Regions from separate parts of the Planococcus sp. NCCP-2050 genome, predicted to be linked through region 2. Evidence: a T-box and tRNA genes for the amino acid it is inferred to sense, from the RefSeq annotation. Region 2 holds a T-box; the other holds one or more tRNA genes.
What was found. A T-box is a leader RNA that pairs with one kind of tRNA and senses whether it is charged. The one in region 2 lies ahead of NFU07_RS12515 (valine--tRNA ligase), so its partner is inferred to be a tRNA-Val.

Region 1 (12,276 bases), on a different contig from region 2:
ATACGATGCACTGGCACACGGATTTTTTACAGAAGAAAAGTTCACGATTACTGAGCCGATCGGCCGGAAAAACACCAGCATCATTGAACGGGAAGTCCGTGAAGATGGCCAGTTTGCAGAAACTGAAGTGGAAGTGATTCAGCAATTTGACGGATATGCCCGGGTGCAGCTGCGATTGAATACGGGCAGAACCCATCAAATTCGCGTGCATTTAGCTCATATCGGCCATCCTTTAGTTGGCGATGATTTATATGGTGGTACCCGAGACATCATCTCCCGCCAAGCATTGCATTGCAGCAAGCTGCTATTGCTGCACCCGGTAACCGAAGAGCAATTGGTTTTTTCTTCGCCATTAAACGAAGATATGAAGCAATTGATTCACGTATAACGGTGAAATTTTTCAGGTTGGAAGGGCTGCTGAGAAGGGACGGAAACCAATTCTTTCTCAGGGAACCGAAAAGCGGTTAGCGCACCGCCAAAAACACAGCCCGTATCGATATTGGCCGTGCGGTTGATTAGATAAGGCTCTTCTGTGGGTGTGTGCCCGTAGACAATCCATTTCACCCCTTGATAATTTTTAGCCCAATCTCTCCGGACAGGCCGGCCGTCTGCATGGAATTTGCCGGTAGTATCTCCGTAAAGAACAAAAGCTGCAATGCCTTTGCTTATTTTTGCTCCGATCATTTCTTCTTTGATGCCGGCGTGGGCAACGACAAGGTCTGGGCTCAGCTGTTGATAGAGCGGCAGCTTTTCGTAGAACTGCAGGTAGCGGGACCGGAACTCCGACTGCTCCTTTTTCGACAGCCGCTGCCACTCGGCAAGGGTGTTCTCAAGTCCATGGCTAATCTGGACTTTGTTGCCTTTAAAAAAACGATAAAGTTTGTTGCAATGGTTTCCGGGGGAATAGTATAGGATGTCTGCATCTTGCATCTTAAATAAGAGGCGCAGCACATCAAGAGAGGCAGGGCCGCGGTCCATTGCATCTCCTACAAACACAAGGCGGCGGTTGTCTGAATGCCGGTAAAGGCCATCTTCTTCCTGATAGCCAAGCTTGTTCAGCAAATCGAGAAGTTCCTGGTAGCATCCATGAATATCGCCGATAATATCAAATCCCATAAAAAAACACCTCTTTAATCTTGATTATCTTTATACATAGTGTAACGTATACCATGGTAAAATTGTGTGTTGAGACTAGGGAAGGAGGGAGTATGCCAGATGGAAGAAATGAACCAGAATGATCGTGAAATGGACAATGAAATGCTTTTGGATCTTCTGAAGCAGGGAGACGTTGAAGGCTTCAGGGAAGACTTCTTAACGCATCATCCATATGACCAGGCTACATTTTACGAAAAGGCAGATCAAGATATCCGCCATTTGATGTATCAGTATCTCTCTCCGAAGGAAATGGCGGATATTTTTGAAGCCATTGAAATTGATGATGATGAATACGAAGATCTTTTCAAGGAAATGAATGTCAATTATGCTTCTGATTTACTTTCGTATATGTATACGGATGATGCAGTTGATATTTTAAACTTGCTGAACAAAGAACAAGTGGCCACGTATTTAACGATTATGGAAAAAGAGTCAGCCCGGCAGATCAAGGATTTGCTTCACTACGAAGAATATACTGCAGGTTCCATCATGACAACGGAATTCGTTTCGATTCCGAAAAATTCCACAGTCCGTTCCGCGATGAACATTTTGCGGAATGCAGCGCCCGATGCTGAAACCATTTACTATGTTTTTGTAGTCGATGAAGACAAGCGCTTGTCTGGGATTGTCACACTGCGCGATCTGATCGTTTCAGATGAAGATACGTTGATCAGTGCAATAATGAATGAACGGGTAGTCAGTGTTTCGGTCAGCGAAGACCAGGAAGAAGTTGCCCGCATGATCAAGGACTATGACTTCTTGGCAATGCCGGTAGTCGATTTTCAGCAGCATTTGCTCGGCATCATCACCGTCGATGATATCATCGATGTTTTAGACGAAGAAGCATCAGATGATTACTCCAAACTGGCCGCAGTTTCCGATATGGATACGTTTGATAAAGGTCCATTTACCGCAGCTAAAAAACGGCTGCCTTGGCTGATTTTGCTGACATTCCTCGGGATGCTGACTGCCAATTTAATGGGAATGTTTGAAGCGACGCTTGATAAAGTGGCACTTCTTGCAGTATTTATCCCTTTAATTGCCGGGATGGCGGGAAACAGCGGAACTCAAGCTTTGGCGGTTGCCGTCCGCGGGATTGCGACAGGCGATATCGAAGAAGAAAGCAAAATGCGTTTATTATTCCGAGAAGCAGGCACCGGTTTGATTACGGGAATCGTTTGCGGAGCGGTAGTCGTAGGTTTGGTCTATTTTTGGAAAGGTGAACTGCTGATTGGCGCTTTGGTCGGAGCAGCGGTATTCGGTTCGATATTTGTAGCCACATTAGCAGGCTCTTTTATCCCATTGTTAATCCACCGTTTAAAAATTGATCCAGCTGTAGCTTCAGGCCCTTTTATCACCACTTTAAATGACATTATCTCCATCTTAATCTATTTAGGATTGGCAACTACATTTTTGGGACAACTATAGAAAAGTGCGAATTGCACTTTTCTTTTTTATGAGGTAATATTAGTACCAGGTATTAATATAAAGTTTCAAAAGCTTATTTGCAAAACGCCATTGAAAATAAGAAATAGAATTGCAGGAGGAATTGGGATGTCGATATCATTAGAAGGCAAGACATACGTAATTATGGGAGTAGCCAATAAACGAAGCATCGCATGGGGGATTGCACGTTCACTGGATCAATCAGGTGCCCGCCTAATTTTTACTTACGCAGGAGAGCGGTTTGAAAAATCGGTTCGCGACCTTGTCGCTACACTTGATGGGAACCACGAACTTATTTTGCCGTGTGACGTAACCAATGATGAAAGCGTTGAAGATTGTTTTTCTACTATTAAAGATCAAGTCGGCGCGATCGATGGGTTGGCGCATTGCATCGCTTTCGCTAAAACGGAAGAGCTTGCAGGAAATTTCTCCGATACGTCAAGAGACGGTTTCTTATTAGCCCAAAATATCAGTTCGTACTCATTGACGATTATTGCGCGCCATGCGAAACCGCTTATGTCAGAGGGCGGCAGCATTATCGCACTAACATATATCGGCGGAGAACGCGTTATGCCGAACTACAATGTCATGGGCGTGGCAAAAGCTTCTCTTGAAATGTCTGTCCGATATTTAGCAGCTGATCTTGGACGCCAGGGAATTCGGGTCAATGCCATTTCTTCAGGGCCGATTCGTACGCTGTCTTCAAAAGGCGTAAGCGATTTTAACAGCATCCTTCATGAAATCGAAGAAAAAGCACCGCTTCATCGCAACACGACGCCAGAAGAAGTCGGCGATACAGCTGTCTTCCTTTTCAGCAATATGTCTCGGGGCATCACGGGTGAAACGATTCACGTAGATAGCGGCTACCATATCCTATAAGTGAAAAAAACAGGCCATCGCATAAAAGCGATGGCCTGTTTTTACATAACGTTTTTTTCCATGGCACGATGGGGAATCCCAGCGTCCAGAAATTCGGGTGAAGTTACGGTGTAGTTCAATTTTTCATAAAATGGAATGGCGTATGACTGGGCATTGAGCTTTAAAGTCAGAAGACCGGCTTTGCGCGCGTATTCCTCCATTTCATTCATCATTAACACACCGACATGCAAACCACGGTATTCCGGAAGAACGCAAACGCGTTCAATCTTTCCGACGCCCATATCGGTTTCCCGGATACGTCCTGCTGCAATGGGCTGTTCCAATTCATAGCCGATAAAATGGACTGCTGTATCATCATACTCGTCCAACTCCAAATGTACGGGTACACCTTGTTCTTCCACAAATACTTTTCTTCTGATATCAAAAGCGTGTTCTTTCTCTAAAGGGGTTTCGGCGATTTTAGCTTTCTGCAATTATTGCTCATCTCCTGTTAAACGGAATGTGTCATAAACCGTCCACGATCCATCTTCCAATTGGTAAAGAAGGTGGATCCGGTCGATGACTTCTTCATGGTTGATGCCGACCATTTTCAATTGGCCAAAGATATCCGCATGCTCGGAATCGGACATTTTTTGTGCGATCGTGATGTGCGGCACAAAAGAAAAGCGGGGTGCCCCACCAAAAAATTCGGAATGAAGGTCTTCATGCAGCGCTGTAATTTCGGGATTGTCTTCAATTCTGAAATAAAGCGTATTAGTCAACGGTGCAAAACTGCTGACCCGCGTCGCATGGATGTTAAACGGCTTATGACGTTTTGCAATTTTCGTAAGTTCTTCTGAAATATCTTTAATCTCAGCATCATCCGCTTCAAAAGCATCTTTAAGCGTCATATGCGGAGTAATTAGCTCATAATGCGGGTCGTACCGCATGCGGTATGAGTTTGCTAAATCTTGAAGTTTTTTGGATGGAAAAGCCACAATTCCGTATTTCATAAAAAGACCTCCTCATTAGTGATTCTTATTTCTTAATTTATTATACCAAAAGAAACTTGAAAATTGTGAATGGCCGGTCAAACACCGAAATTTTGTATAAGAGCCCGTTTTAAATCAGGCTGCCAGTGTTTCCATGTGTGGTCTCCATCGAATTCTTCATAGAAAACGGAAAACCCTTTATCTTTTAGTAATTTGTTCAAAGTCCGGTTAGGTTCTAGGAAGTCAGCTGTGCCGCCATTGCTTAGTTTCACAGCTGTCTCGCCTGTTCCAATCACATGGTAGACTGTGAAAGGATGAGCGGATTTAAAGTTTGAGACTTTCTCTAACAACTCATCACCGACTTTTGGCGATTGGAGAATGACGCGGCCAAAGATATTCGGATAGGTTAAAGCGGCACTCAATGAAACCGTTGCTGCAAGCGAATCGCCGATCAAAGCTCTTCCCATTCCCACTTGGTAGGTCGGGTACTTTTCGTCAAGGAACGGCACGAGTTCATGGGCTAAGAACCGAAGGTAAGCTCCATGCTGTTCTCCAGTAGGTTCATATTTTATGCTGCGTTCCTTTACACTCTTGTAGGGAATGCCCACAAAAATTATATTTTCGATTTCCTTATTCTCCAATAATTCATCCGCTACCCGCGGGGCACGACCTAATTGGAAATAGTCTTTGCCGTCTGATGCGATTACCAACGTATATTTATATAAAGGCGAGTAATTATGGGGAAGGTAAACCAATAATTGCATGTCTTCTTGCAGCGCTTCACTGTAAATCGTTAAATCTTCCACTGTGCCTCTGTTCATAGATGAGCCTCCTATACTATTCTGTACGAAAATTGTAACATATTCATGGTACAAGGTATAATTAGTAAGAACGCTAAATTGGAAAGGGGATTTTTAGTATGGATGGTGGGAAATTCCGAGTACATTCAGAAGAAGTGACAAAAGCGACTCATGAAGCTCTGGCTCGACGCGGAGTAGAAGTTGAAGAGATTGCAAAAATCGTATTGGAAATGCAATTGCCTTATAACGAGGGTTTGACGATTGCACATTGCTTGGAATCAGTTGAAAGCGTTTTGCGAAAACGAGAAATGCAACATGCGCTGCTTGTTGGCATCGAACTCGATGAACTCGCGGAACAAGGAAAGCTTTCTGCTCCCCTGCAGCAAATTGTCGATGCGGATGAAGGGCTCTTTGGAGTCGATGAAATGATTGGTTTAGGTGCTGTTTTAACTTATGGCAGCATTGCTGTCACTACTTTTGGGCATCTTGATAAAAACAAAGTTGGCATCATTCGCAAACTGGATACGAAAGTCGGAGAAAATGTACACACATTCCTCGATGATTTGGTCGCGAGCATCGCCGCTTGCGCTTCAGCCCGTATCGCACACCGAACTCGGGATTTGGAAGAGCAAGGCAAAACATTTGAAGATCTCAGTCCGGAAGATACAGCGCCGGAAACACATGTAGACGGAGCGGAAATTTAATGTAAATTGACTGAACTCTTCCCTTAGTTTCTCTATTCTTAAAAATCAGTTTGACTCCTAGATACAAAGTCATGTTATGATAGAATTGGAAATATAGAAACATTCAAACAAAGGGGAGGTCATTTTATGTTGAAAAAGAAATTTGGTCTATTTGCAGCTGTAGCACTTGCAGGATCTGTGTTCCTTGCAGGCTGTGGAGATGACACGGCTAGCGACAGTGGAGACGGCGGCGGTTCAGGCGGTTCAGCAGATCCGGAATTCCTTAGCATCTTAACGGGTGGGACGACCGGAACGTATTATCCGCTTGGCGGAGCAATGGCTACTATCGTTGAAAATGAAACAGGGATTGATACAACAGCTGAATCTTCCCAAGCATCTGCTGCCAATATGACAGCGCTTGCGGATGGAGATGCGCAAATCGCATTTGTCCAAACCGATACAGCTTTCTATGCAGCTGAAGGATCAAATATGTTCGAAGGAGAAGTCATCGATACAGTTTCAGCGATCGGTGCACTTTATCCGGAAACGATCCAATTGGTAACAACTGCAAATTCCGGCATTACTTCTTTTGATGATTTAGCAGGAAAGAGCATTTCTGTAGGAGCGCCTGGTTCAGGTACGTACATCAATGCAGAGCAATTGCTTGAAATCCACGGCATGACGATGGAAGACATCGAAGCACAGAACCTTGACTTCGGCGAATCACAAGAAAGCCTGCAAGCTGGCCAAATCGATGCGGCATTTATTACTGCCGGGACACCGACAGGAGCAGTTGAAAGCTTAAGCGCAACTTCGGATGTAGTCATTGTGCCAGTGGCAGAAGATAAAGCTACAGAATTAATTGAGAAATACCCTTACTATGCAACGGATACAGTGCCATCCGGTACTTATGGTTTGACTGAAGATGTACCGACAGTTTCGGTGCTTGCAATGCTAGTCGTTCAAAATGATCTTTCCGAAGATCTCGTATACGATATCACAAAAGCAATTTATGAAAACACGGATCAGATTCAGCATGCTAAAGCAGAATTCATCAAAACTGAAACGGCGCTTGATGGAATCGGAATCGATATCCACCCTGGGGCACAAAAATACTTTGATGAAGCAAACCAATAAGCGATCCAAAATAATAGGCGATAAAGCGAAAGCTTTATCGTCGTTATTTTTGTAGAGATTCATGTTTAGAAGAGGAGAACTAAGATGCCTAAAAAGACAAATCAGTGGATTCTTCTTTCGGTGCTAGCCCTCATTCTTATCCTCGCTGTGATCATTTTTATTCCAATAGAAAAGAAAATTGTTTTTATCGATAATCGTGAAGGCACATTGGCAGCTTTTATCAAAACGGAAAATGATGCCTTTCAAATCAACTATACGCACTCCATCCACCTTTCTGAAGTGTTGGAAAGCTATAAAATTATGCCGGACAACAGAATCCGGATGGTGGAATTGGAATATGAAGATTTTAATATCGGCATGCCTTCCAATGCAGGAGAAGGAGAGACCTTTGTCGAAAAAGATGGAAAATATCTAATCACGAATATGGAGAGGGAAGTTGACGATTTTCGGCTGTTTGTCGGTGACGTTGACGCTCATCTGTTTTTCTTGGCAGATGGGCATCAATACAATTTAAAGAAGACGCTGGAGCGGGGGAAATCCTATACCATCAAAGTCCAGCGCGTTTCATTATTTGAGCAACTAGAAGGAGTGAGTCTAAATGAGCGATAAACGAACGCCGGAAGAACGGGAAGAAATGAAACTTCCACCAGAAGATGAACATTACATTTCGGAAGAAAAGCAAAAAGAGATTTTGCAAAAATACGATCCGGAGTCCAATACCCGTGATTTAGCAGGAATCATGAAACATGTTGTATTCTTTGGCCTATTAGCATTTTCCATTTTCCAGCTTTACACCGCCATTTTCGGCCAATATACAGCTTATATCCAGCGTTCCATCCACTTAGGATTTGCCCTGTCGCTTATATTCCTGCTATTTCCGGCAGTAAAGCGTAAAGGCATAAAACATAAAGTCGCCATTTACGATTATGTTCTGGCATTACTCGCGATCGGTGTCGGTTTATATTGGCCAATCATGTATGATGATTTAGTTTTCCGGCTAGGACGTGTAACAGAATTGGATCTTATTGTGGGAATTCTGGCGATTTTGCTGACGCTTGAAGCAACTCGCCGCGCAGTAGGCTTGCCAATCACGATCATTTCTTCGGCTTTCTTGGCCTATGCCTTTTTCGGACCTTATTTCCCGGGCTTTTTAAAGCATAGAGGGCAGGATTTAGATTCTGTCATCCAGTTGATGTTCTATACGACTGATGGAATACTCGGGACACCAATCAGTGTTTCCGCTACCTTTATCTTTGTCTTCCTATTATTTGGGGCTTTCCTCGTGAAAACAGGAGTAGGGCAATATTTCAATGACCTCGCTGTTTCACTTGCCGGACATTTGACTGGCGGCCCTGCAAAAGTGGCGATTTTCTCCAGTGCCCTGCAAGGGACGATATCGGGAAGTTCTGTAGCGAACGTTGTAACTTCGGGGTCTTATACGATTCCGATGATGAAAAAATTAGGGTATAAGAAAGAATTTGCAGGAGGCGTTGAAGCGGCTGCTTCGACAGGCGGGCAATTGATGCCGCCGATCATGGGGGCTGCTGCCTTCTTGATGGTTGAATTTATCGGTGGAGTTACGTATTGGGAGATTGCAAAAGCAGCTGCCATTCCGGCACTTCTTTACTTTACCGGTGTTTGGATCATGACCCACTTTGAAGCAAAGCGAATCGGCTTAAAGGGATTAACAAAAGAAGAAATGCCGAATCGCAAAGAAGTCTTGAAGAAAATTTATTTACTTTTGCCGATTGTGGCAATTATCGTGTTCTTATTGATAGGAATCCCGACCATGCACGCGGCTCTTTACGGTATCGTCTTGACAATTTTTGTAAGCGCTTTTGATAAAGAAACTCGTCTAGGGTTTAAAGACATGGTCCATGCGCTTGTGGATGGTGCGAGAACTGCGCTAGCAGTAGCAGCGGCAACTGCAGCTGCTGGTATTATTGTTGGAGTGGTCGTAAAGACTGGCCTTGGCTTAAGCTTAGCGAATGGACTTGTTTCTGCTTCAGGCGGAAATATCCTCTTAACGCTCTTCTTTACAATGCTTGCAGCCATTGTGCTCGGGATGGGTTCGCCGACTACGGCAAACTACGTTATTACGTCGACCATTGCGGCACCGGCGATCATTACTTTGCTGATGATCGGTGAACCGGCAGGAGCGGCAGTGCCATTGGTTATCGCATTGTCAGCCCATCTATTCGTCTTTTATTTCGGAATCATCGCCGATATCACTCCGCCAGTTGCACTTGCAGCCTTTGCAGCTTCTGGGATCTCCGGAGGCGAGCCGATCAAGACCGGGTTTATAGCTGCGAAACTCGCGGCCGCTGCGTTCATTATTCCGTATATGTTTGTATTGAACCCAGCACTGTTGATGATCGATACTACGGTCCCTCAATTAATTATCGTCTTAATCACGGCGATTGCAGGGATGTTAGCGATCGGAGCCGGATTGATCGGGTTCTGGTACCGGAAATTGTACTGGTTTGAAAGAATTCTGGCAGTAGCTACCGGGCTTGCATTGATTTATCCGGAGGGCTATTCAGATGCAATCGGAGCGGTTGTCTTCATCATCCTATTCGTTATCCAATGGCTTGGGCGTGAAAAGAAAGAAGTAAGAACTTCTGAAGCATAAAAGAAAAGACGGCTGGAAGCATTCGCTTTCAGCCGTCTTTTTGGTATGGAAAAAGCCACCACATAAATGTGACGGCTTTTTATAGCAGGCTCTGTTCCTAAAGCCTGCTGCGGGTTTGGCACCCAATGATTCCTACTGGGCTCGAACCAGCGACCTCTACCCTGTCAAGGTAGCGCTCTCCCAGCTGAGCTAAGGAATCTCAATTTCCAGGACAAATATAATTATATCGCGCCCCGGATAAAAGTCAATACTTTATTCGTTTAGAAAGATGCACCATTCGGTTTGGGCTTTTTCCTGCCGAATGGACCAGCATTCGAGTGCAATGCCCTTCCCTTGAAAAGGCGTAAACTCTAAGCTGAGCCGGGCAAATAAGGGTCCCCAAAAAGGCGGGGCGATATTATTGATGACAGTCGCATGCGGCACCCAGTGATCCGGCAAATAGTAATGGTTTTGGCCGGAGAATTCGCGAGTGGACAGGTTTACTGCCCGGTGCAATTCAGCCAAGCTTTTTGTGAAAACCGGAGCCAGGAAGAAACTGCCTTGCTGTTTGAAAAAGCCAAGCGAGTCGAAGGAAAGCGGCAGCTGCTGAAAAGATCCTGCCCACGATTCAATCGCTTTTTTCAGTTCCAGCGGATGCGCTTGTGTATAGGTTTGCAGTGTAATATGCGGCGGGAAAATCTGGTTTGGGTTGATGCTTACCGTTTTGGCTTGATTTTGCAGATTTTCAATGACGCCGGATGATTGGTAATCGAACCTTAAAACAATAGCTTGCATAAATATCCTCCTAAGTCAGCTCCCGGTGCTTCTAAAACCGGCATCTTGTGCTTCTTGTTCTGTGCAGAACCATTCTTCGGGATTGGTCTGTTCGTAAGAGCTTTGGCCGGGCATATGATAGATCTTGCTGCCGCTGCGGCTTATATTCCCTTTTATTGTGCATTTTTTTTCGTAGGATTGGCTAGAAGACGGTGCAGTCGATCCGTAAGCCGCTGCGTTAAATCCGCGGTCAGTTGCATAATTTTCGTATTTCCAAATGCCGATCTCTTTATCTTTAGCTTGTTCTTCGACTTCCTTGAACTCTTCGACGTAGCGGGTGTTCGGCGGATAGATATAAGCGACACGCGCCAATCCGGATGCAAGCATCTGTTCCTGGACACTTTCTCCGTCCACATAAATATACGCGAGGAGCCGGTCGTAGTCATCGTAGCGCCCGCCTTCATCAAATTCAATCGAAACTTCTCCAGAATCGATGATGCGTTTGTTTTCGGCAGTGGCTTCTGCACCGAGCGGCTGTTTGCCGATTGTCGGATGATTGGTCTCCGGTGTATCGATCAGCAAATAGCGCACCGTCTGAGTTTCCCCTTCAAAGTCAATTTTAATCGTATCGCCGTCGATAACAGAAACGACATCCACGGGGATACGGTCTGAAGAAGAGCTGCTTTCTTCTTCAGAGTCGGGAAAAGTGCAAGCGCCCAGTAGAAGCGACAATAAGATTATTCCGATTAATTTTTTCATCTAAATCCCTGCTTCCATTTTTTCATTATATTTTGAATCGATTCGGCTTGCAATCGAAAGCACGTTCGGCTACGTTTAAAAAAAGGAGGGGTTCTATGGAAATCACTTTGCCATTCACTTACGATTTTGATCGGACGCTAGAGCGTTTATCACTGGACCCGCTTCACGCGATCGACCTTTCAGAAAAAGCGGTCAGGCTGCCGATGCCTGAAGGGAATATTGTGAAAGTAAGAGCGACAGGTTCAACCTATCAACCCAGCTTTGAAATTACAGGGGCGAAACCGGATCAACTCGAAGAAATCAAACACATTTTTCATTTTGACCGTTCACTGGAACCTGTATACGAGCATTACCAGAAGACGAATCTCGCCCATCTTTTTCACGAACATCAAGGGACGCCGTTAGTGCGTGAATTTTCCTTATATGGTTCTTTAATGAAAAGCATCATCCATCAGCAATTGAACCTTTCTTTTGCCCACACATTGACAAGCCGGTTTGTCCAGAATTTCGGAGAAGAAAAGGAAGGTGTCTGGTTTTATCCAAACGCTGAGAAAATAGCGAAGCTTGAACCCGCAGACTTAAGAGAGCTGCAGTTTAGTACAAGAAAAGCGGAATATGTCATCGGCTTATCTAAAGCGATTGCAGCTGGCACTTTGCGGCTTGATGAAATGGAAAACCGGACGGATGAAGAGATCACTTCTGAACTGATCGCCTATAGAGGCATTGGCCTTTGGACGGCGCAAAGTTTTCTCATGTTCGGTTTAGGGCGCCCTAATCTATTCCCTTTGGCGGATATCGGACTTCAAAATGCCTTGAAAATCGAATGGCAACGAAGCGAAAAGCCGAAAAAAGAAGAAATTATGGCGCATTTGCCGGATTGGGAACCTTATCTATCGTACGCCGCTTTGTATTTATGGCGAAGCATCGAATAAAAAAATGCAGAATAAAACGCCTTTTCCATTAGTAATCGAAAAGGCGTTTCTATGTACGGATGCGGCAAAGTACGATAATTGATGCTGCCAATTAAGCGTGGTTCTCCATGTCGATTGAGGACGTTGGGT
Region 2 (12,276 bases):
ATGGCAATACGTATATCGACTATGTGTTGTCTTGGGGACCGCTGATCCTGGGCCACACCCACCCGGATGTAGTCAAAGCGATCCAGGCAACTGCATTGTCCGGTACAAGTTTCGGTGCGCCGACTTTGCTTGAAAACGAACTTGCTAAACTTGTAATGGAGCGTGTACCATCGATTGAAATGGTGCGCATGGTTTCTTCCGGAACGGAAGCGACGATGAGTGCATTGCGCGTTGCGCGCGGCTACACTGGACGCAATAAAATCTTGAAATTTGAAGGCTGCTACCACGGCCATGGCGATAGCCTTTTGATCAAAGCGGGCTCAGGTGTTGCGACGCTTGGCTTGCCGGATTCACCGGGAGTGCCAGCTTCAGTTGCACAAAATACAATTACAGTTCCTTACAATGATTTGGAAAGTGTAAGACACGCATTCCGTGAATTCGGAGACGATCTTGCTGCTGTCATTGTTGAACCGGTTGCCGGCAATATGGGCGTTGTCCCGCCGAAAGACGGTTTCTTGCAGGAACTTCGCAATTTGACGACTGAAAATGGCACAATCTTGATTTTTGACGAAGTCATGACCGGATTCCGCGTCGGCTATAACTGCGCACAAGGCTATTTCGGCGTAACGCCGGATATGACATGCCTAGGCAAAGTCATCGGCGGCGGACTTCCTGTCGGTGCATTCGGCGGTAAGCGCGAAATCATGGAACAAGTGGCGCCAAGCGGTTCAATCTACCAAGCAGGGACGCTTTCAGGCAACCCGCTTGCGATGACTGCAGGGTTCGAAACATTAAGCCGTTTAAACGAAGCGAGCTACGAAACCTTCATTGAACGCGGTGATCAGCTGGAAGCCGGTTTCCGTGCAGCAGCTGAGAAATACAACATTCCGCATACGGTGAACCGTGCGGGTTCCATGATCGGCTTTTTCTTCACGAACGAAGAAGTGGTGGATTTTGAAACAGCAAAAACATCCGACACGGCATTATTTGCCGATTACTACCGCTTGATGGCGGAAGAAGGCATCTTCCTGCCGCCATCCCAGTTTGAAGGCATGTTCTTATCAACTGCCCATACAGAAGAGCATATTGCGAAAACGGTGGAAGCTTTCCATAACGTATTCGCTAAATTAGCGCGTTAATAAAAGAAGAAAAGAGAGCGGGCGGATAGTAAGTTTATCCGTCTGTTTTTTTGTGGAATAAAAGAGGGCGGGCGATTATAGAATCGGGTTTTCCTCTCTTAGAACTTCAAAAAGCGCTCATAGAGTTCATAGCGCTTCTATTTTGGTGTATCATGGACATTAGCTTAAGTTGTGAAAGTAGGAAATTTTGTGAGACCGTTTATCTTAACTGCGTTGATCGCTATTGCTTCAGGTGCTCTATTTGAAGCCGTCGGCATGTTTTTGCCTTGGCTGCTTGGGCCGATGTTCGTGCTATTGATCCTAAATCAATTTACAAAACTGAAATTCTACTGGCCGAAATTTTTGAAAGTCGCTGGACTTGTGCTTCTCGGGGTGCAAATCGGCTCCTCGTTTTCACGTGAAGCGGTGTTTTTGATGTGGCTCGATTTGCCGTTCATGGCCTTTCTGACATTTTCCGTCGTCGCCTTATCCTTGCTTCTAGGCTTGCTTTTCCGAAAGATGGCCGATGAAAGCTTGGCGACAAGTCTGCTCGGCTCGATGCCGGGTGGCCTATCGCAGATGGTCGTCATTTCGGAAGATGTTAAGTCTGCGAATGTCACAGTCGTGACAATGATGCAGACTTTCCGTATCTTACTAGTCGTAACGATTGTGCCTTTTTTGACCGTATTCCTGGATGGGCGAGAAGCTGGCGAAATCCTGTCGCAGAAATTTTCGTTTGCTCCTGGCCATTTTTTCTTAGCGATTGCTGCGGGGATCCTCGTTTACTTTGGAATGAAAAAAATCGGATTCCCAGCGGCGGAAGTGCTCGCGCCAATCCTCACAATGGCCGGAATGCAAACAATCACCGGGGAAGTATTAGTTGAAATGCCGTACTGGCTCATTGCCATGGCGCAGATTTTCATCGGGGCGAATTTGGGGCTGCAGATGGAACAAGTTCGTGAAAAGATGAATATCCGTCTTGGTACAGCGATTGTCGTAAATAATATTTTGTTGATTGCCTTCTCGACTGGCATCGCGTATCTCTTAACGAGCTGGCTGCCAGGCTATCTATTCCTCGATTTCTTCCTGAGTGCAGCGCCGGGGGGCATGGCAGAAATGGCAATTACTGCGCTTGATGCCGGAGCGGATGTGGCCTTGATCACAAGCTTTCATTTATTCCGCCTCTTCTTTATCCTGCTCGTCGCCTCGCCGATTGTGGCCGTTATCGTGAAAAAGCTTGACGCTAAAAGCGCAAATTGAGTACAATGGATTCAAGTAAATAATTAATGTGTTGATGAGGATAGTAAAATGTGCGTACATTTCAGAGAGAAGGCCGCTTGGTGAAAGGCTTTCATGAACAAACATTTGAATGTCACCTCGGAGCAGTTTCCGTGAAATTCGAGTAGCGGGGACCGGATGTGAAATCCGTTATCGAACTTGAGAGCCAGGTTCTTTTTGACTTGCGCATAAAGGTGGTACCGCGAACAACTCCTTCGTCCTTTTACAGACGAAGGGGTTTTTTTGTTTTCTAAATAACTTTTAAAAGTTGAATTAGATAACTGCAGCAGCCGATATTCCGCAAAACAGCTTCGCTTGCCGGGGGCTCGCGCTGAGCTAACTCGGGCTAAACGCCCGAGTGGATCTCATCACTTCGCTTGGTCCCCAAGGCGTCTCCGCTGTTTTGCTCCATATCTTTGGAGGGTGTTCCAGCGCCGGCGCGCCTCAGGGCTAGCCGAAGCAATAAGACGAGTGGTTTTCTCGGCTTATTGCGTAAGGCAAGGAGCGACTTGTCGCCTCCTTTGCGACGAGCAGTGCGCAGGAGCATAATCTTTGCACTGCCCAAAGCGCCGAAGCGATTTGTAAAAGCTAATTCTTTAGTTCAACATATATGGTCATGAAAGTTAATAGTTCTTTCATTATTAGTTATGAAAACAACGCGCCACGCTCAAGTTCGTACTTTAGTTTAAAAAGGAGGAATTTCAATGACTGAACAAATGCCGACAAAGTATGATCCGCAGGCGATTGAAAAAGGCCGCTACGAGTGGTGGATTGACAACAAGTTTTTTGAAGCGAAGCCGGAAAGCGGCAAGACGCCGTATACGATTGTGATTCCGCCGCCGAACGTAACAGGGAAATTGCACTTAGGGCATGCATGGGATACGACGCTCCAAGATATCATGACGCGCATGAAACGCATGCAAGGATACGATGCCTTATGGCTTCCAGGAATGGACCATGCCGGAATTGCGACGCAGGCGAAAGTGGAGGGGAAATTGCGTGAAGAAGGCAAATCCCGCTATGACCTTGGCCGCGAAAAATTCCTTGAAGAATCGTGGAAATGGAAAGAGGAATACGCTGGGCATATCCGTGAACAATGGTCGAAACTTGGCCTTGGACTCGATTACTCCCGTGAGCGCTTCACGTTGGATGCAGGCTTATCGGATGCCGTTAAAGAAGTATTCGTTAAATTATATGAGAAAAAACTCATCTACCGCGGCAAATACATCATCAACTGGGATCCGGCAACGAAAACCGCTATTTCCGATATCGAAGTTATCTACAAAGATGTGCAAGGTGCATTCTATCATATGCGCTATCCACTGGCTGACGGCAGCGGGCACATCGAAATCGCGACAACGCGTCCGGAAACGATGCTTGGCGATACAGCCGTTGCGGTTCACCCGAAAGACGAGCGCTACCAGCACTTGATTGGCAAGAAAATCATTCTTCCGATTGTTGGGCGCGAAATGGAAATCGTTGCGGACGATTACGTGGATATGGAATTCGGAAGCGGTGCGGTGAAAATTACGCCTGCTCACGACCCGAATGACTTTGAAATTGGCAATCGCCACAATCTTGAGCGCGTCTTGATCATGCACGAAGACGGCACGATGAACGAAAACGCCGGCAAATACGAAGGCATGGACCGCTTCGAATGCCGCAAGCAGATCGTTAAAGACCTACAGGACATGGATGTTTTATTCAAAATTGAAGAGCATATGCATTCGGTTGGACATTCCGAGCGCAGCGGTGCCGTAGTTGAGCCGTATCTATCGACGCAATGGTTTGTGGATATGAAGCCACTTGCGCAAAAATCGGTGGATCTTCAAAAAGGCGAAGACGGTGTGAATTTCGTGCCGGACCGTTTTGAAAAAACTTATCTTCACTGGATGGAGAACATCCGCGACTGGTGCATTTCCCGTCAATTATGGTGGGGCCATCAGATTCCAGCTTGGTACCACAACGAAACTGGCGAAATTTACGTAGGCATGGACGCACCAGAAGATGCTGAAAACTGGACACAGGACGAAGACGTTCTGGATACTTGGTTCTCATCAGCTCTATGGCCGTTCTCTACGCTTGGCTGGCCGGACGCAGATAATGAAGAGCTGAAACGCTACTACCCGACAGACGCACTTGTAACGGGCTATGACATCATCAACTTCTGGGTTTCGCGCATGATTTTCCAAGCGCTTGAATTCACGGAAGAAAAACCGTTTAAAGACGTATTGATCCACGGACTGGTTCGCGATGCGGAAGGACGCAAAATGTCGAAATCCCTTGGGAACGGCGTCGATCCGATGGACGTAATTTCTGAATACGGCTCGGATTCGCTTCGCTACTTCCTGGCGACGGCTTCAAGCCCAGGGCAGGATCTTCGCTTCTCGATGGAAAAAGTGGAATCGGTTTGGAACTTTGCGAATAAAATCTGGAATGCTTCCCGTTTCGCTTTGATGAATATGGAAGGCATGACATACGATGAAATCGATCTTTCCGGCAAACGTTCAGTAGCCGATTCATGGATTTTGACTCGTTTGAATGAAACCATCGAACAAGTGACGCATCTTGCAGAACGTTACGAATTCGGTGAAGTAGGCCGTTCGCTTTACAACTTCATCTGGGATGATTTCTGTGACTGGTATATCGAGATGGCGAAATTGCCATTGTACGGAGAAGACGAAGAAGCGAAGAAAATGACGCGTTCGGTTCTTGCGTACGTACTCGACAACACAATGCGCCTATTGCACCCATTCATGCCGTTCATCACAGAAGAAATCTGGCAGAACTTGCCGCACCAAGGCGAATCGATTACGGTTGCCGCTTGGCCGGTAGTTGACGAATCCTTGTCTGAACAAAGTGAGTCGACGAACATGAAATTATTGATGGACATCATCACAGCTGTTCGTACAATCCGTGCAGAAGTGCAGTCGCCGATGAGCAAGAAAGTGCCATTGACGATTTCTGCTAAAGATGAAAACACGCATAATGTGTTGACGACAAATGCCGCGTACATCGAACGTTTCTGCAACCCGGAAACCTTGACGATCGGCCAAAACATCGCAGCGCCTGAAAAATCAATGTCCGCTGTTGTATCCGGTGCAGAATTGTTCATGCCGCTTGAAGGTTTGATCGATGTTGACGCAGAACTTGCGCGCCTTCAAAAGGAACTTGAGAAATGGGCGAAGGAAGTCAAACTCGTTCAAGGCAAACTGTCGAACGAACGCTTCGTTTCCAAAGCGCCTGAAGCAGTAGTGGCCGAAGAACGCAAAAAAGAAGCCGACTACCTCGAAAAACACGCAACCGTTGAAAAACGCATGGAAGAATTAAAGAATCTATAAAAGTTGAAAGCCGGCCATTCTCGAATTTGAGGGTGGCCGACTTTTTTGTGTTCTATTGACACTACTCGGCTCATTATCGACACTAAATCACTTTCTATCGACACTGATCCAATCCGAACAAATAAAAAAAGCCTGCAAGCAGCAAGTTTTCATCAAAAACGGAAGTGAGGGGTGCTTAGTTAGCCATCCACACCCGATTTCCATGTTCTATTGACACTACTCGACTCTTTATCGACACTACCCGAGTTTTTATCGACACTAAAAGGAATTCTTTCGACACTCATCGGAGTTCTTTTGACACTATGGGAGTTTCCTTCTGACACTAATCGAGTTTCAACTTCAATTGTGTCTGCCTTTGCCAGAAAAGCGAAATAAAAAAGCCCGCTTTATCAGCGAACTTCCATCACACACGAAATGGGGCGTCTTTCTCCAATTTCTGAAGATGCTGCATCAACAATTCCACAATATTCTCTTCATGCGTTTAATAATACAGCCATGCGACAATTTTGAAACTAAAGAAGAGGGGATCAATGGCGATGAATTAGCTGCAGCCGAATCCCACATAAAATTAAAACGCTCCTGAAAAAGTTCAGGAGCGTTTTGTTATTCAGCGATTTTGACAATCGGTTTGATGGTCGAGCCGTTTTTCGAATCCTCAAAGGCTTCGTTGATCTGTTCAAACTCATATACTTTCGTCAGTTTGTCGAACGGGAACAAGCCTCGTTTGAAATAATTCACGAGCTGCGGAATGAACACCTGCGGAATCGAGTCGCCTTCGATAACGCCCATCACTGTTTTTCCTTCCGCCATGATGTCGTTATGGACATCAAAAGTCATTTCTGGCGTCACACCGACGATTGCACAGGAGCCGAGTGGGCGAAGTGAATGGATTGCCTGTTTAACGACCGGGGGAACGCCTGTCGTCTCTACTGCGTAATGAAGGCCGCCACCCGTAATTGCCTTGATTTCTTGTACCACATCTACATTTTTGCCATTCAGAATATGGGTTGCACCGAGTTCCTTTGCCAATTCCAGGCGGTTGTCGTGTATATCGACGGCAATGATATTAAGGCAGCCTGCAATTTTCGCAGCCATTACTGCACTCAATCCAACAGCACCACTGCCAAAAACAGCAATAGAAGAGCCGAATTCCGGTTTCAAGCGGTTCAATACCGTCCCGGCACCTGTCTGAATACCGCATCCAAGCGGCCCAAGCAGGGTTAAATCCACTTCTTTATCAACTTTGACGACATTTCGCTCGTTTGTAACCGCGAAAGTGCCGAACGACGACTGGCCGAAAAACGTTGAAACAGCATGGTCGTGATGGTGAATCCGGTTTGTGCCGTCCTGCATCTTTCCGCCAAAGTTCAAATCGTTAAAGTTCAGGCAAACCGTCGGATGGCCGGTCAGGCAATTCTCGCAATGGCCGCAATAGGCAAACGACAAAACGACATGATCGCCGGCCTCAATCGAGGTAACCGCCGACCCGACTTTTTCAACAACACCGGCGCCTTCATGGCCAAGCACCGCTGGAAAAGGCGACAATCCTAAATCCCGGGCTACGGCATCTGTATGGCAAACGCCGGTCGCTACAATTTTCACGAGTACCTCATGGTCTTTCGGTTCGCCAAGTTCCACTTCTTCAAATTTAAAATCCTCACCCAATCCGTGCGTCACTGCTGCTTGAATCTTCATTGAATCCCTCCTGTTATTTTTTCTGCTCAATTTGTAAGATACCCGCTTTCAGAGAGGAATAGTCAGTGAATGGAAATTATTAAAATTGCTGAAAGATAATCAAACTTGTCTATAAAATCATTAATAAAAAATCCAGCCCGCTAAAGCAGGCTGGATTAATTTACTCTTCCTTCAGGCGAAAAGGCCGTTCTTTTTCAATCTTCTTCAAATGCATTGCCAACAGTTCGGCAATATTTTCTTCGTGTGTCTCATAAAAAGACCGCGCACCGACCGGATCTTCGATTTCATTGAACAAATGCAGTCCGTCCGGCAATAAAAGAAAATCGACACCGACGTAATCGCTTTTCAGCGCACGGGCAATTTTCAATACGTCTTTTTCTTGCGAAGCTGAGAGGATGTATTTCTCCGCTTTGCCGCCGAGTGAGTAATTCGCTTTAAATGAATCGGTAGAACTCCGCTTGACTGCACCGACCACTTCGCTGCCAATTACATAAGCACGAACATCCGCTACGTGGTCGACAACGGGCTGAAAAATAGAAGCATCTGTCGGGATCTCGGCAGCCGAGTGGACCAATTCAACGCCGTTTCCCCCGTGTCCGTCCGCTGTTTTAGCGACACACGGAAATTCTTTCGCTTCCCGGTAAGTCGGAATCACAGGAACCCCCATCAATTGCATAAACTGAAAGCTTTGCCATTTGTCATTGGCAATCCGGTTCACTTCGGCACGGTTTACCAAGTGGATCCGCTGATCTTCGAGGAACCGAGCGGCAGCAGGACGGCGGACACGGAACAAAACGAGCGAACTTTTCAATTTCTCAGCAAGCGCATCCAATCCCTCATCCGACCAATCGTCCCAGCACAGCAGTTTAAAACTGCCGAACTTCTGCAGCTCGTCTATAAATACTTTATTGCGATGAGCGTCCGCCGTCTCGTACAATAGGATCATTTCAAGTCCTCCAGTATGAATTCGATCATGGCATCTGCGACATTGATGCCCGTCACATTCAGGATATTGCGGATATGGGCAGCGGCGTTCACTTCACAGACGAGCGGCTGTTCCTGATCATCAAACAAAAGGTCAACTCCGGCAAAAACGGCTCCCACTGCTGCCGCCGCTTCAATGGCCATCCTGCTTTGGGCTTCTGTCAATTCAACCGGGGAAGCTGTTCCGCCATTTGTGATGTTTGCACGGAAATCCGTCTCTGAATGGCGGTACATCGCTGCAACGATTTCGCCGCCGACAATATTGACGCGGATGTCGCGTCCGCGGCTCGATGCAATAAATTCTTGGAAGACAAAATCGATGCCGCGAAGCGATTCCACCTTTTCGTAAAATTGCTCTTCCGTTTCAATCAAATAGACTTTCATGCCAAATGAGCCATGGCCTTCTTTAATGATCATCGGCAGTTTCAATGTATCGATTACCCGTTCGAAATAGCCGGACTCCAAAATCGAGAAATTCGGATAGACTTTCGGCGCGACAATGGTCCGCGGCATCGGGAGGCCATGAGACGCAAGCTGGATATACTGTTTTGCTTTATTGTCGCAAAGGTCAATGATGGCAGGGTCATTGTATACGGGAACCCCTCGGCTTTTCAGGAAATAGCCAAGCAAAATGTCTTTGTCGAGGAGCACCGCAAAATCAGGGAGATCCGGTTCGGCAGACAGATCCATCATCGCCTCGTAGTTTTTCATCATTCTTGCCGAAACGCCGGCCCGTTCAGCCGCATCTGCGGTTAAACGGGCTTGGTCAGCGAATTTATCAGAGACCAGACTTCCGTTATAAATCACCCAACATGTTGTCATTTCCAGTTCTCCTTCATGGTATAATTAATCTTAAAAAAAGTGTATCACGTTTAACGGAGAAAGAAGGATAAAAATGATAAATGGACTCGACACCTACAAGAAGAAATGGAACATCCAGACGGAAGCTGCTATCAAACCCGGGCTGCATGCCATTACGGCTGCTTTAAAAGAATTAGACAACCCTCATCAAAAAGGGACTTTCATACATATTGCCGGTACCAACGGCAAAGGCTCGACTGCCACTTTCCTGGCAAGCATCTTACGTGAGCACGGTTTATCGGTCGGCAATTTCTTCTCCCCGGAAATTGAAGATCTCCATGACCAAATCCAGATCAACGGCGAGCCGATTCCAGCAGAAGAAATGGACCGCACGATGAAACGGCTAGCATCGCTCCGGACGCAGCTTACGGATTTTGAATTGCTGACTGCGGCGGCATTCCTGGTATTTAGTGAACATCCGCTTGATGCTGTGATCATTGAAGCAGGGATGGGCGGGCGCTTCGACAGCACAAACGTCATCGATCCATTCCTTTCGATCATTCCGTCCATTTCGATGGAACATACGGCTTTTCTCGGTGATACACTGGAAGAAATTGCTTGGCATAAAGCTGGGATTATCAAAAAGTGGAAGCCAGTGGTTGTAGGCGCTCTTCCTGAAGCCGCGATGGCAGTAGTAAATGAAACATCTGACAAGCTCCATTCCGAAGTCATCAAAGCTAAAGAGCCGATTACGGTGGAATTAAAACTGAAAGGGCAGCATCAAATCCGAAACGCCCAACTCGCGATAGAAGCAGCGAAGGAAATTTTATTGCTGACCTTCGATCAAGAAAAAGCGAATGCCGGTCTTTCTAAAGCCACTATTCCGTTTCGTTTTGAAGAACTCTACCCGGGGCTAATTTTAGATGCGGCGCATAATGTTGAAAGCATCGAAGCATTGATTACGACAGTAAAAGAACAATATCCAACTAAAGAAATCCATTTCGTCGTGGGCATTTTAAAAGACAAAAATTACCCGGAAATCTTGCGGAAACTCGAGCGTATCAGTAATCGGTTCACGTTTATTGAATTTGTAAGCGAGCGTGCGTTAGCTGGAAATATTTTATTTAAAGAAAGTAGAAGTAAAATAAAGACAATTCAAAATCAATGTGATATATTACCTGTACAAGGTAAAGACGTCATGACAATAGTCACAGGTTCGATGAATTTATTGTCAATTCTTAAAAACGAAGATTTCAAGATTTTTGCTAACTATAAAAGCGCAGCCCGCTAAGGGTTTAGCCTTAATTCGCGCAAAATCAGCTAGGGAGAAGATGCTATGCCGAATTCAAACAACAGAAGAACAGTTCTTTGGGCATTGTGGCTATTGATCGTTCTGCCTGGATTTTATTTGATCATCCATTATTTCCCGCCTCCGGAAATTGATCCATGGAACCTTTTTGCCTTCATCTTATTTTTCGTATTGATGTGTTTAATGCCCATGAACATCAACGGAGCATCGACTTTTCTCGTTCAATGGGTGACCGTCGCTGTATTCTTGAAATATGGCATTGTCGTAGAATTGTTCATTTCCCAGCTGACGATGCTGGTGGTGCTGTTCAGAAGCCGGACAGATGAACCGCAATCCCTTCGCATCCCGTTCAATTCGATCATGTTTTTCCTGATTTCCTGTTTAGCGGGTATGGCATTTATCTTGGCCGGCGGGGAAATTGGATCGGTCAATCTGGTCCATATCATCGTGTTCGGTTTAATTTTCCAAATCGTTTCAGTTGTTGCCAATCAAGTGATTTTTTACATTTACGATCAAATTACCGGCACGCCGAATAAATTCTTTTCCATTGACGCCATCTGGGATTTTGCGCTGACGTTGTGCGTGTTCCCTTACGCTATTGCCCTTTATATTACAGAAGCTTATATCGGTAGTGCGGCTCTCGTGCTGCTCGGCATTCCGTTCTTCATCATGACAGCGGTCATGAAAATGTACAACAGCTCGGAACAAGTCAACATCGATTTGAAAAAAGCAGGGGAGATCGGCCATCAGCTGGCTGCCCGGCTGTCAACGGACGAAGTGCTCGACCAATTCGTTCTTCAAGTAGCAGATATGTTCAAAAGCGATTACGCCTATGTCATCGACTACCGTGGCGGCGAATTGATCATGCTGCGGATGTTTGAAAATAATGAATTCATCAAATTGGACATACCGGCAGTCCGCTACAATAAAGGCATTGCCGGAAATGTCATCGTCACGAACACACCAGTCGTCTACGAGAAAAAGAGCCAGTGGAATGAAATTGTCACCGGTTATATCCCAGTGGATGCGGAAAGCATCATGTGTACACCGGTCGCCCGGAACAATAAAATCGAAGGCGTGCTCGTGCTCGCTTCGAAGAAAAAATATGCGTACGTCAGCCACCAGCTGCAGATCCTCGATATCTTGAGTACGTATTTTGCTGTATCGCTTGAAAAAGCGGGCTACGTACAAAAAGCGATTGCGAAGAGTGAGCGCTGCGGCTTAACGAAATTATACAATTACCGTTATTTAGATGAAGCACTTGAAAAATGCATGAACAAAGTCAAATCCGGCGAGCTCGAAAAGCTGTCGCTCGTCATGATGGACATCGACCACTTCAAGAGCATCAATGATACGTATGGCCACCAAAGCGGCAACGATATCCTGATCGAACTCGCAAGGCTGCTTGAAGCAGAGGTAGGAGAGGAAGGGACTGTTGCCCGCTACGGCGGCGAAGAATTTGTCGTTCTCTTCCCGAACTACGGCAAAGACCTATCGATGTTATTTGCAGAATCTTTGCGCAAAAAAATTGAAAAACATGCCTTTAAAATCAAAACCGATTTAGGCGCTGATCGAAGCATTCAAGACGTCCATATTACGCTTAGCATCGGCGTTTCTACTGCACCAGATGACAGCGACGAACCGAATGCACTAATCCGGAATGCGGATAGGGCATTGTATATCGGAGCGAAGCAGGCGGGGCGGAATAAGGTTGCGGCTTATGTGAAATAGAAAAGAAGACCCGAAAAGT

Region 1: it has a tRNA-Val gene. The T-box ahead of NFU07_RS12515 (valine--tRNA ligase) is inferred to sense a tRNA for this amino acid. The anticodon was not compared.

The regions. Positions count from the first base shown of each region.
Region 1 covers NZ_BRCX01000001.1:735,712-747,987, reverse strand. Annotated here, with positions in the region: gene NFU07_RS03800 (RluA family pseudouridine synthase) at 1-388, shown strand, start outside; gene prpE (bis(5'-nucleosyl)-tetraphosphatase PrpE) at 379-1,116, opposite strand; gene mgtE (magnesium transporter) at 1,216-2,583, shown strand; gene fabI (enoyl-ACP reductase FabI) at 2,710-3,480, shown strand; gene NFU07_RS03780 (GNAT family N-acetyltransferase) at 3,522-3,953, opposite strand; gene NFU07_RS03775 (YjcG family protein) at 3,954-4,472, opposite strand; gene NFU07_RS03770 (alpha/beta hydrolase) at 4,550-5,272, opposite strand; gene NFU07_RS03765 (phosphatidylglycerophosphatase A family protein) at 5,371-5,955, shown strand; gene NFU07_RS03760 (TAXI family TRAP transporter solute-binding subunit) at 6,082-7,071, shown strand; gene NFU07_RS03755 (DUF1850 domain-containing protein) at 7,156-7,680, shown strand; gene NFU07_RS03750 (TRAP transporter permease) at 7,670-9,703, shown strand; tRNA gene NFU07_RS03745 (tRNA-Val) at 9,830-9,902, opposite strand; gene NFU07_RS03740 (2'-5' RNA ligase family protein) at 9,956-10,477, opposite strand; gene NFU07_RS03735 (thermonuclease family protein) at 10,493-11,215, opposite strand; gene NFU07_RS03730 (DNA-3-methyladenine glycosylase family protein) at 11,311-12,147, shown strand; gene NFU07_RS03725 (hypothetical protein) at 12,239-12,276, opposite strand, start outside.
Region 2 covers NZ_BRCX01000003.1:192,415-204,690, forward strand. Annotated here, with positions in the region: gene hemL (glutamate-1-semialdehyde 2,1-aminomutase) at 1-1,139, shown strand, start outside; gene NFU07_RS12510 (AbrB family transcriptional regulator) at 1,329-2,378, shown strand; T-box leader at 2,401-2,622, shown strand; gene NFU07_RS12515 (valine--tRNA ligase) at 3,101-5,737, shown strand; gene NFU07_RS12520 (NAD(P)-dependent alcohol dehydrogenase) at 6,341-7,432, opposite strand; gene NFU07_RS12525 (ATP-grasp domain-containing protein) at 7,593-8,378, opposite strand; gene NFU07_RS12530 (ATP-grasp domain-containing protein) at 8,375-9,238, opposite strand; gene NFU07_RS12535 (bifunctional folylpolyglutamate synthase/dihydrofolate synthase) at 9,312-10,508, shown strand; gene NFU07_RS12540 (sensor domain-containing diguanylate cyclase) at 10,554-12,257, shown strand.